One region of the Paenibacillus sp. FSL R7-0331 genome, then DNA from elsewhere that is predicted to be linked to it. Evidence: predicted binding sites of a transcription regulator. Region 1 holds the regulator's gene; the other holds the start of a gene.

Region 1 (3,770 bases):
AGCAGGCTTTCGAAAGTCTCCTGCGCTTTGCGGCGGATCTCCTCTTCATCCAGCGTCAGGCACTGGCCGTCCTTCACCACCTGCTTGCCGTTAACCCAGACATGCGCCACGTCTTTTGCACTTGCTGAGTATACCGCGTGGGAGAGCAGGTCGGAATGAGGAAGAAGATGCGGCTGGTCAATGTCAATGGCAATAAAGTCTGCCTTCATGCCTGCAGCCAGGCGGCCCACATTAGCCAGATAGATGGAGGAGGCCCCGTATTCCGTTGCCATCAGCAGCGCTTCCGGTGCAGGCACAGCTGTCGGGTCACCGCTGACGCCTTTGTGGATCAGGGCGGCAAGCCGCATCTCTTCGAACATATCCAGATTGTTGTTGCTGGCTGCCCCGTCGGTGCCGAGTGAAACCTTGACTCCCGCCTTCAGCAGTTCCGGCACACGGGCAACCCCGCTCGCCAGCTTCAGGTTGCTGCCAGGGTTATGGGATACTCCGACATTGTACTTCGCCAGAATCTCAATTTCCTCATCATTCAGATGAACGCCATGGGCAATCAGGGATGGCCGGGTGAACATACCAAGCTTCTCCAGATGTGCCACAGGACGAAGGCCGTAATCAGCGACATTCTGTTCCACTTCATGGCGTGTCTCAGACATATGCGTATGCATCGGCAGATCCAGATCATGGGCTGCCTGTACAAATTTCATGAAGAAATCCGGAGGACAGGTGTACGGCGCATGCGGTGAGAGCATAGCTGTAATTCTGCCGTCCGCCTTACCGTGCCAGCTGCGCGCGAATTCTACAGCTTCTGCCAGCTTCTGATTCTGCACATCTTCAGGACACAGGCCGATCGCGCCGCGCATCAGTACAGCACGAATGCCGGAAAGCTCCGTAACCTCTGCTACCCGGTCCATATGATCGTACATATCAAGGAAGGTTGTTGTTCCGCCCTTTAACATTTCCAGGACAGACAATGCTGTTCCCCAGTACACATCATCACCGGTAAATTTCGCTTCCATCGGCCACATTTTTTCCTGCAGCCAGGTCTGAAGCACCATATCGTCACCATACCCGCGCAGCAGTGACATCGCTGCATGGCCGTGGGTGTTGACCAGTCCCGGCATGAACAGCAGGCGGCTGCCGTCAACCGTCAGAACGCCCTCTTCGGCTGCAGGCTTGTCTTCCCCTATGTATGTGATCAGATCATCCTCTATAGTCATATAACCGCTCAGGACAGGCTTAAGCGAGCCCGGCACAAGAAACCGGCCGTTCACGATTATGGTTTTATTGCTGCTCATCTCTTATTTCGTCCTTTCCGTCATGCAAATAGTAGGCCAAGCTCTGCAGATCCGTTGTAAAATCAGCTGCATGAATACGTATCGTCGGCGGGGTCTTCAAAATAACCGGCGCAAAGTTAAGAATGGCTTCAATGCCCGATTCCACCAGGATATCAGCAACATTCTGCGCTTCGCTGTCGGGTACCGTAATAATACCGATCCGGATTCCCTGTTCACGAATGGTCCGGCCCAGCTCCTCCATCGGCTGAACGGTCAGGGAGTTGATCTTTTGTCCCACTTTAGGAGCGTAGGAATCAAAGATGGCTGTTATTTTCATTGTATCCTTAAGATAGGCATTGTAGTTTGAAAGGGCATGGCCAAGGTTACCGGCTCCTACCAGCGCAACGTTGATCTGCTGGTCAAGCTTGAGGATGTGACGGATTTTTTCGATCAGATAAGACACATCGTAGCCGATGCCCTTCCGGCCGAAATCACCGAAATAAGCCAGATCCTTGCGGATCTGAGCCGGATTAAGATCAAGCTTCTGTCCCAGCTCCTGGGAAGAAACGGTTGCAATTTCACGCTTCTGGAGATCATTCAGGAAACGCAGGTACACAGGGAGCCTGCGTACGACAGCCTCTGATATTTTGTCCGATTTCATGTATTCTCCTCCTAAATTTAGTCTTGCTCTGATGATGCTCAGATGTGTATGAAATCCGCATCCGTCCCCTTATCAATCAACGGGAGACGGAGGCGGGCTCTGGACAATAAATAGATAATGACGCAAAGTCTTTATGAAATGCCGCCTTCCAGCCATTCCTCAATTCTCGGAACCATCTGGTCGGTCAGCATATGCTCCATCTTGGGTCCGGGCAGCGAATAGAGGAAATACTTTCCGTAGTAAGACTCGATTACCCTGGTATCATATACAATGACAATTCCCCGATCCTGAGCGGTACGAACCAGCCGGCCGAAGCCCTGCTTGAAGCGGATAACCGCCTGGGGAACCGACAGCTTCATGAACGGATTCTTTTTCTGCGCCTGGAGCAGCTCTGACTTGGCCTCTGCAAGCGGGTGGTTAGGCGGCTGAAACGGAAGTCTCACAATAGCCAGACAGGTAAGAGCATCACCGGGAATATCCACGCCTTCCCAGAAGCTGCTGGTGCCCAGAAGTACGGCTGCCGGACTGTCCTGGAACCGCCGGATCAGCTTGCTGCGGCTGCCCCCTTCAATTCCTTGTCCAAGTACGGCGATATCCTCCGAGGACAACGCTTCCTTGAGCGGATCGTAGACCTGCCTCAGCATCTTATAAGAAGTAAACAGCACCAGCATGCGTCCTCTCGTTGCAATTGCCGCTTCTGCCAGCGAATGCACAAGCTTGTCAACAAACCGCGCATCCCCCACACTGCCCTTAATACTCGGAAAATCACGCGGAATAACGAGCAGTGCCTGCTCACGGTAATTAAACGGTGAAGGCAGCAGTGCCGTCATCAGCCTGTCCTGCTGCGCGGCTTCGCCCAGACCAAGATTATCAATCATAAACTGAAAGGATTTATCCACAGACAGCGTGGCCGAGGTCAAGGTTATACTCTTTTTCTTATCGAAGAACAGCTCCTTGAGCTGGGTGCTGACATCCACCGGAACAGCATACAGCTGCAGTGATTTGCCGCGGTAGTTGCTGCTGCCCTCCATCCAGTACACAATATTCTCGTCATTCAGACCCATGAAGAAGCGGATCTGCTCCCGGATGGACGTCAGGTCCTTGAACAATCCGCCGATGTCGGTAACCAGGCTGTCTGAGGATGACTGGCTGTCGGTATCACGCATCTCACTGAGCATCTTGTCGCCCCTGCGGATGATATCGCTGAGGCAGAGATTCAACGTATTCTCCAGTGCAGCCAGCTCTTCCCAGTCCCTCGGCTTTTTGCCGGGATGCAGGCGTGACACCAGCTGCCCCGCTTCTCCGGCTGCCGCATCACTGCGGTCAGGCAGCAGGCCGAACAGCTTGTCGCTCAGCACATCCCATGTCTCCTTGACGGTCAGCAGATCCGGATAGATCCGGTCAATGACGCTGCTCCATTCGGAAGCCTGCTCGCTTCCTGAAGACTGCAAAGTCTGGCGCAGCGCCGGAAGCTGACCGTTCTTACTGTCCTTATACAGCCGCGTGAGCGTATGGGCTACTGTAAAATACTTCATCTGCATGCCCAGATGCTTACCGGCCACATCCTCCAGATGATGCGCCTCATCAATGATAAGATGCTCGTAGGCAGGCAGCAGCTGATGCCCGGCCTTCACATCTGCGAACAGCTTGGAATGATTCGTAATGACTACATCGGCAATGCCCGCTTCATGCTTGGCCCGGTGATAATAACATTTCCGGAACCACGGGCAGGCCCGGCCCAGACAGGAATCAGTGTCGCTGGCGACGCTCTCCCAGAAATCGCCGCCCCGGCCGCTTAGATTCAGCTCCTCGTCGTCGCCTGACTGTGTCTGGGTAAG
Region 2 (3,770 bases), 3.4 Mb from region 1:
TATCGCTGTCTTCCTTGTATCTCCAGTCTTCTGAATCAACGTTCCAGTCCCATAGATGATAGCCTTGGGTCAGGACCTTATCCCGGAAGCTCTTTGTGAAGTAAGGCTTACTGCCATACGGCGGGCGGATCAGCGTCGTTTCAGCCCCGGTGATTTTCTTCAGCACCGCATTATCAGCTGCCATCTCAGCCAGCGCTGCTGCAGGCGAAGCATAGAACTTGTCCTTAACGTGGGTCATGCCATGCAGTCCAAGCCCGTGATCTGCCTTTACAAGCCGCTTCACCTGTGCCGGATAACGGTTCATGTTCGGCCCGAGCATGAAGAAGGTTGCCTGCGCTTCATATTTGTCCAGAATGTCCAGCAGCTGCGCGGTTGTCGCCGATGGCCCGTCATCAAAAGTCAGATACAGGGTACGCCCTTTGACAGCTGCTGAAGCCGCCGGAGCAGGCAAGCTCGCAGTCTGAGGCTTCAGCTTATCTCCAAATCGCTTCACAAAGTCGTCATCGCTCATTACAGCTAATGCATCCCGCACCCTCAGCAAATATTTATCTCCCTGAAAGGTTATGCTATAGCCGAGATAGCTGCTTATCTTCAGCGGAACCATCAGGCTGCCGTTCTTCAGAAAGGTGCTCACGGCTACAATGCTGCCGTCCCGGAGCTTCAGGCCTTTGCCGGCACTAAGCAAAAACACCGATTTATTCCCGGCTGTAACGGATATCCCGTCCGCTAGACCGGTAAGCGTCCATTTCAGCTCGGCAGCCAGCGTCCGGAGCGGAACATAATAAGTATTATTAACAGCTATTGCTTCAATCTCCGTCAGCTTGTCATTAACACCCAGCTTCAAGATTGGTTCTGCTCCCGCTGCCTGTGCAGCAGGCTGTACTATACCAAAACATAAGAATAAAGACATTACTACAAGCATTACTTTTTTAAGCACCAGCAGGATCTCCAATCTATGTATATTTGACTCTAACTCTATCATACATAGATATAACTTAATTTGAGAGATTGTAACCGCGAGCCTAAATTATTGTCACTTTTACACGCTGTGATATATGACACAATGAATCTTTTTACCAATAACTGTGCAACTTTCGTCGAATACTGTCACACCAACAAAGAAAGCGGTTAATCGGTACTATTTTCGAGCATTATAATTGTGACGAATTTAGCAACATTTGATCAATTTTGAACAAATTTTGAACAACCTTAAAATTAGCTTAAAGCCCGTCGCTACAGTGATCTTTGTCATACCCTGTTATACCTGTAACAAATTGATCACATATTATTAACTTGATCGCCATTTTTAAGGCTGAATGTAGCTTAATTTACAAATTATGTATTTTGCAATCTGGGTAACTAATTCTTACTATATATACAGGTTAATCTTTGCCCGCAGCATGAACGGCTAATGAAAAGAATTATTGAAGGAAGGAGTTCTATATGAAAAAAAAGGGACCGTTATACGCTTTGTTTCTCAGCCTGCTCTTTATTCTGCCGGGATGCAGTTCGCTCGCCGTACTGAATCCTAAGGGTCCGGCTGCACGGACGCTGTCTGACACGATCATCCTCTCTATCGTAGTGATGGCATTTGTCCTTGCAGTTGTCTACATCTTATACATCTTCGTCCTGGTGAAATACCGGGCAAAGAAGAGCAATGAAGGCTACATTCCTGAACACGAGGAGGGCAATAAGGTTCTTGAAGCGATCTGGATTATTATCCCGATTATCATTGTAGCCTTTTTGTCTGTGGTGACTGTAAAGTCCACCCATGCAGTCGAGAATGTTGCTAACGAGTATCAGGATCAGAAGCCGCTCGTCATTTATGCTTCTTCCTCTAACTGGAAATGGCATTTCAGCTATCCTGAGGAAGGCATTGAAACGGTTAACTACGTGAACATTCCCGTACACCGTGCAGTAGAATTCAGACTGTACTCCTTCGGGACCATCACCAGCTTCTGGGTACCGCAGCTTGCCGGACAGAAATACGCAATGAGCGACATGCTCACCTATCTTAACCTGTCTGGTGATACCGTAGGGTCTTATATCGGAAAGAACTCGAATTTCAGCGGTAAAGGCTTTGCCCATATGGAATTCGAAACGCTGGTTATGACCGATGCGGATTATAAGGACTGGGTTAAAGAAGTGAAGGAAACAGCACCTGCGCTTACTGAGGATGAATTCAAAGGACTGCTGGCTGCCGACCATCTCGGACGCAAGACTTATTCCTCTACCCATCTGGATTTCAGCCCGCCTCCTGGCGATCACAGCGAGCATATGAGCGGTGACGGCATGGAAATGGATATGCACAACGGCGGTGAAGAGCACGAGGATAACAAGGAAATCCACCCTTCCCCGGCACCTTCCAGCCAGACGGAGTTCGACAGCAATCCTGCCCCTGAGGTAGAGGAGCCGCTGCCTAGCTCGCCAGTCGAAGAGCATACTCACGAGTAACAAACAACCATGGAGCTAACAGCTCTCATATAGCATGAAACATGCTACAGCAACAACCTGAAAGGAGCCACCCTAATGGATTTAGAGAAATTTAAGGTTCACGGCGAACCCTTGATTTATGGAGCCATGATCAGCATCGCACTTGCCACCATCGGGATTCTCGTCGGGTTGACCTACTTTAAGAAGTGGGGCTATCTCTGGCGTGAATGGCTTACTACTGTGGACCACAAGAAAATCGGGGTTATGTATATCCTTGCAGCCCTCCTGATGCTCTTCCGCGGTGGCGTCGACGCCATGATGATGCGCCTGCAGACTGCAGCGCCCGAAATGAAATTCCTTGATGCACAGCACTATAATGAGGTCTTTACCACCCACGGCCTGATCATGATCCTCTTCATGGCTATGCCGTTTATTATCGGTCTGATGAACGTCATCATTCCGCTGCAGATCGGCGCAAGAGACGTTGCTTTCCCCCGGCTCAACGCTGTCAGCTTCTGGCTCTTCTTTTTCGGAGCGATGCTGCTTAACATCTCCTTCGTCATCGGCGGTTCACCGGATGCAGGCTGGTCCGCTTACTTCCCGCTGGCGAGTCTGGAGTTCAGCCCAACCGTAGGTAACAACTACTATTCTCTGGCTCTGCAGATTTCCGGTATCGGTACGCTTATTACAGGGGTTAACTTCATTGTTACCATCCTCAAAATGCGTGCTCCGGGCATGACCCTGATGAAGATGCCGATGTTCACCTGGTCTGTACTGATTACAAACGTTATTATCGTCTTCGCTTTCCCTGTGCTTACCGTAGCACTGGCACTAATGATGTTCGACCGCCTGTTCGGCTCACAGTTCTTTACGATGGCCAACGGCGGGATGGATATGCTCTGGGCCAACCTGTTCTGGGTATGGGGACATCCTGAGGTATACATTGTTATTCTGCCGGCCTTCGGTATATACAGTGAGATCATTGCCACCTTCTCCAAAAAGAACCTGTACGGATATACCTCCATGGTATTCAGTATGGTTATCATCTCGCTCCTGTCCTTCCTGGTATGGGCTCACCATTTCTACACCATGGGTCAGGGCGTAATGGTCAACAGCTTCTTCTCCATCACCACGATGGCAATTGCTGTTCCGACCGGGGTCAAAATATTTAACTGGTTGTTCACCCTCCGCAAAGGGCGAATCACCTTTACTACACCGATGCTGTACACGCTGGCCTTTATCCCGATCTTTACTATCGGCGGGGTTACCGGCGTCATGCTGGCGATGGCCAGTGCCGATTACCAGTACCATAATACAATGTTCCTGGTAGCGCATTT

What was found. Region 1 encodes Rex, which represses fermentation and respiration genes when NADH is low (regulators of the CRP and FNR family bind a similar motif). Its sites were predicted from a motif close to TTGTGAAATATTTCACAA; they were not measured.
Region 2: qoxA (cytochrome aa3 quinol oxidase subunit II) is a predicted target of Rex. The motif match lies at 1,158-1,175, and genes of this name have one in related genera.

The regions. Positions count from the first base shown of each region.
Region 1 covers NZ_CP009284.1:4,530,778-4,534,547, forward strand. The annotation lists gene R70331_RS19450 (amidohydrolase) at 1-1,292, opposite strand, end outside; gene R70331_RS19455 (redox-sensing transcriptional repressor Rex) at 1,279-1,932, opposite strand; gene dinG (ATP-dependent DNA helicase DinG) at 2,064-3,770, opposite strand, start outside.
Region 2 covers NZ_CP009284.1:995,293-999,062, reverse strand. The annotation lists gene R70331_RS30300 (polysaccharide deacetylase family protein) at 1-844, opposite strand, end outside; gene qoxA (cytochrome aa3 quinol oxidase subunit II) at 1,444-2,454, shown strand; gene qoxB (cytochrome aa3 quinol oxidase subunit I) at 2,530-3,770, shown strand, end outside.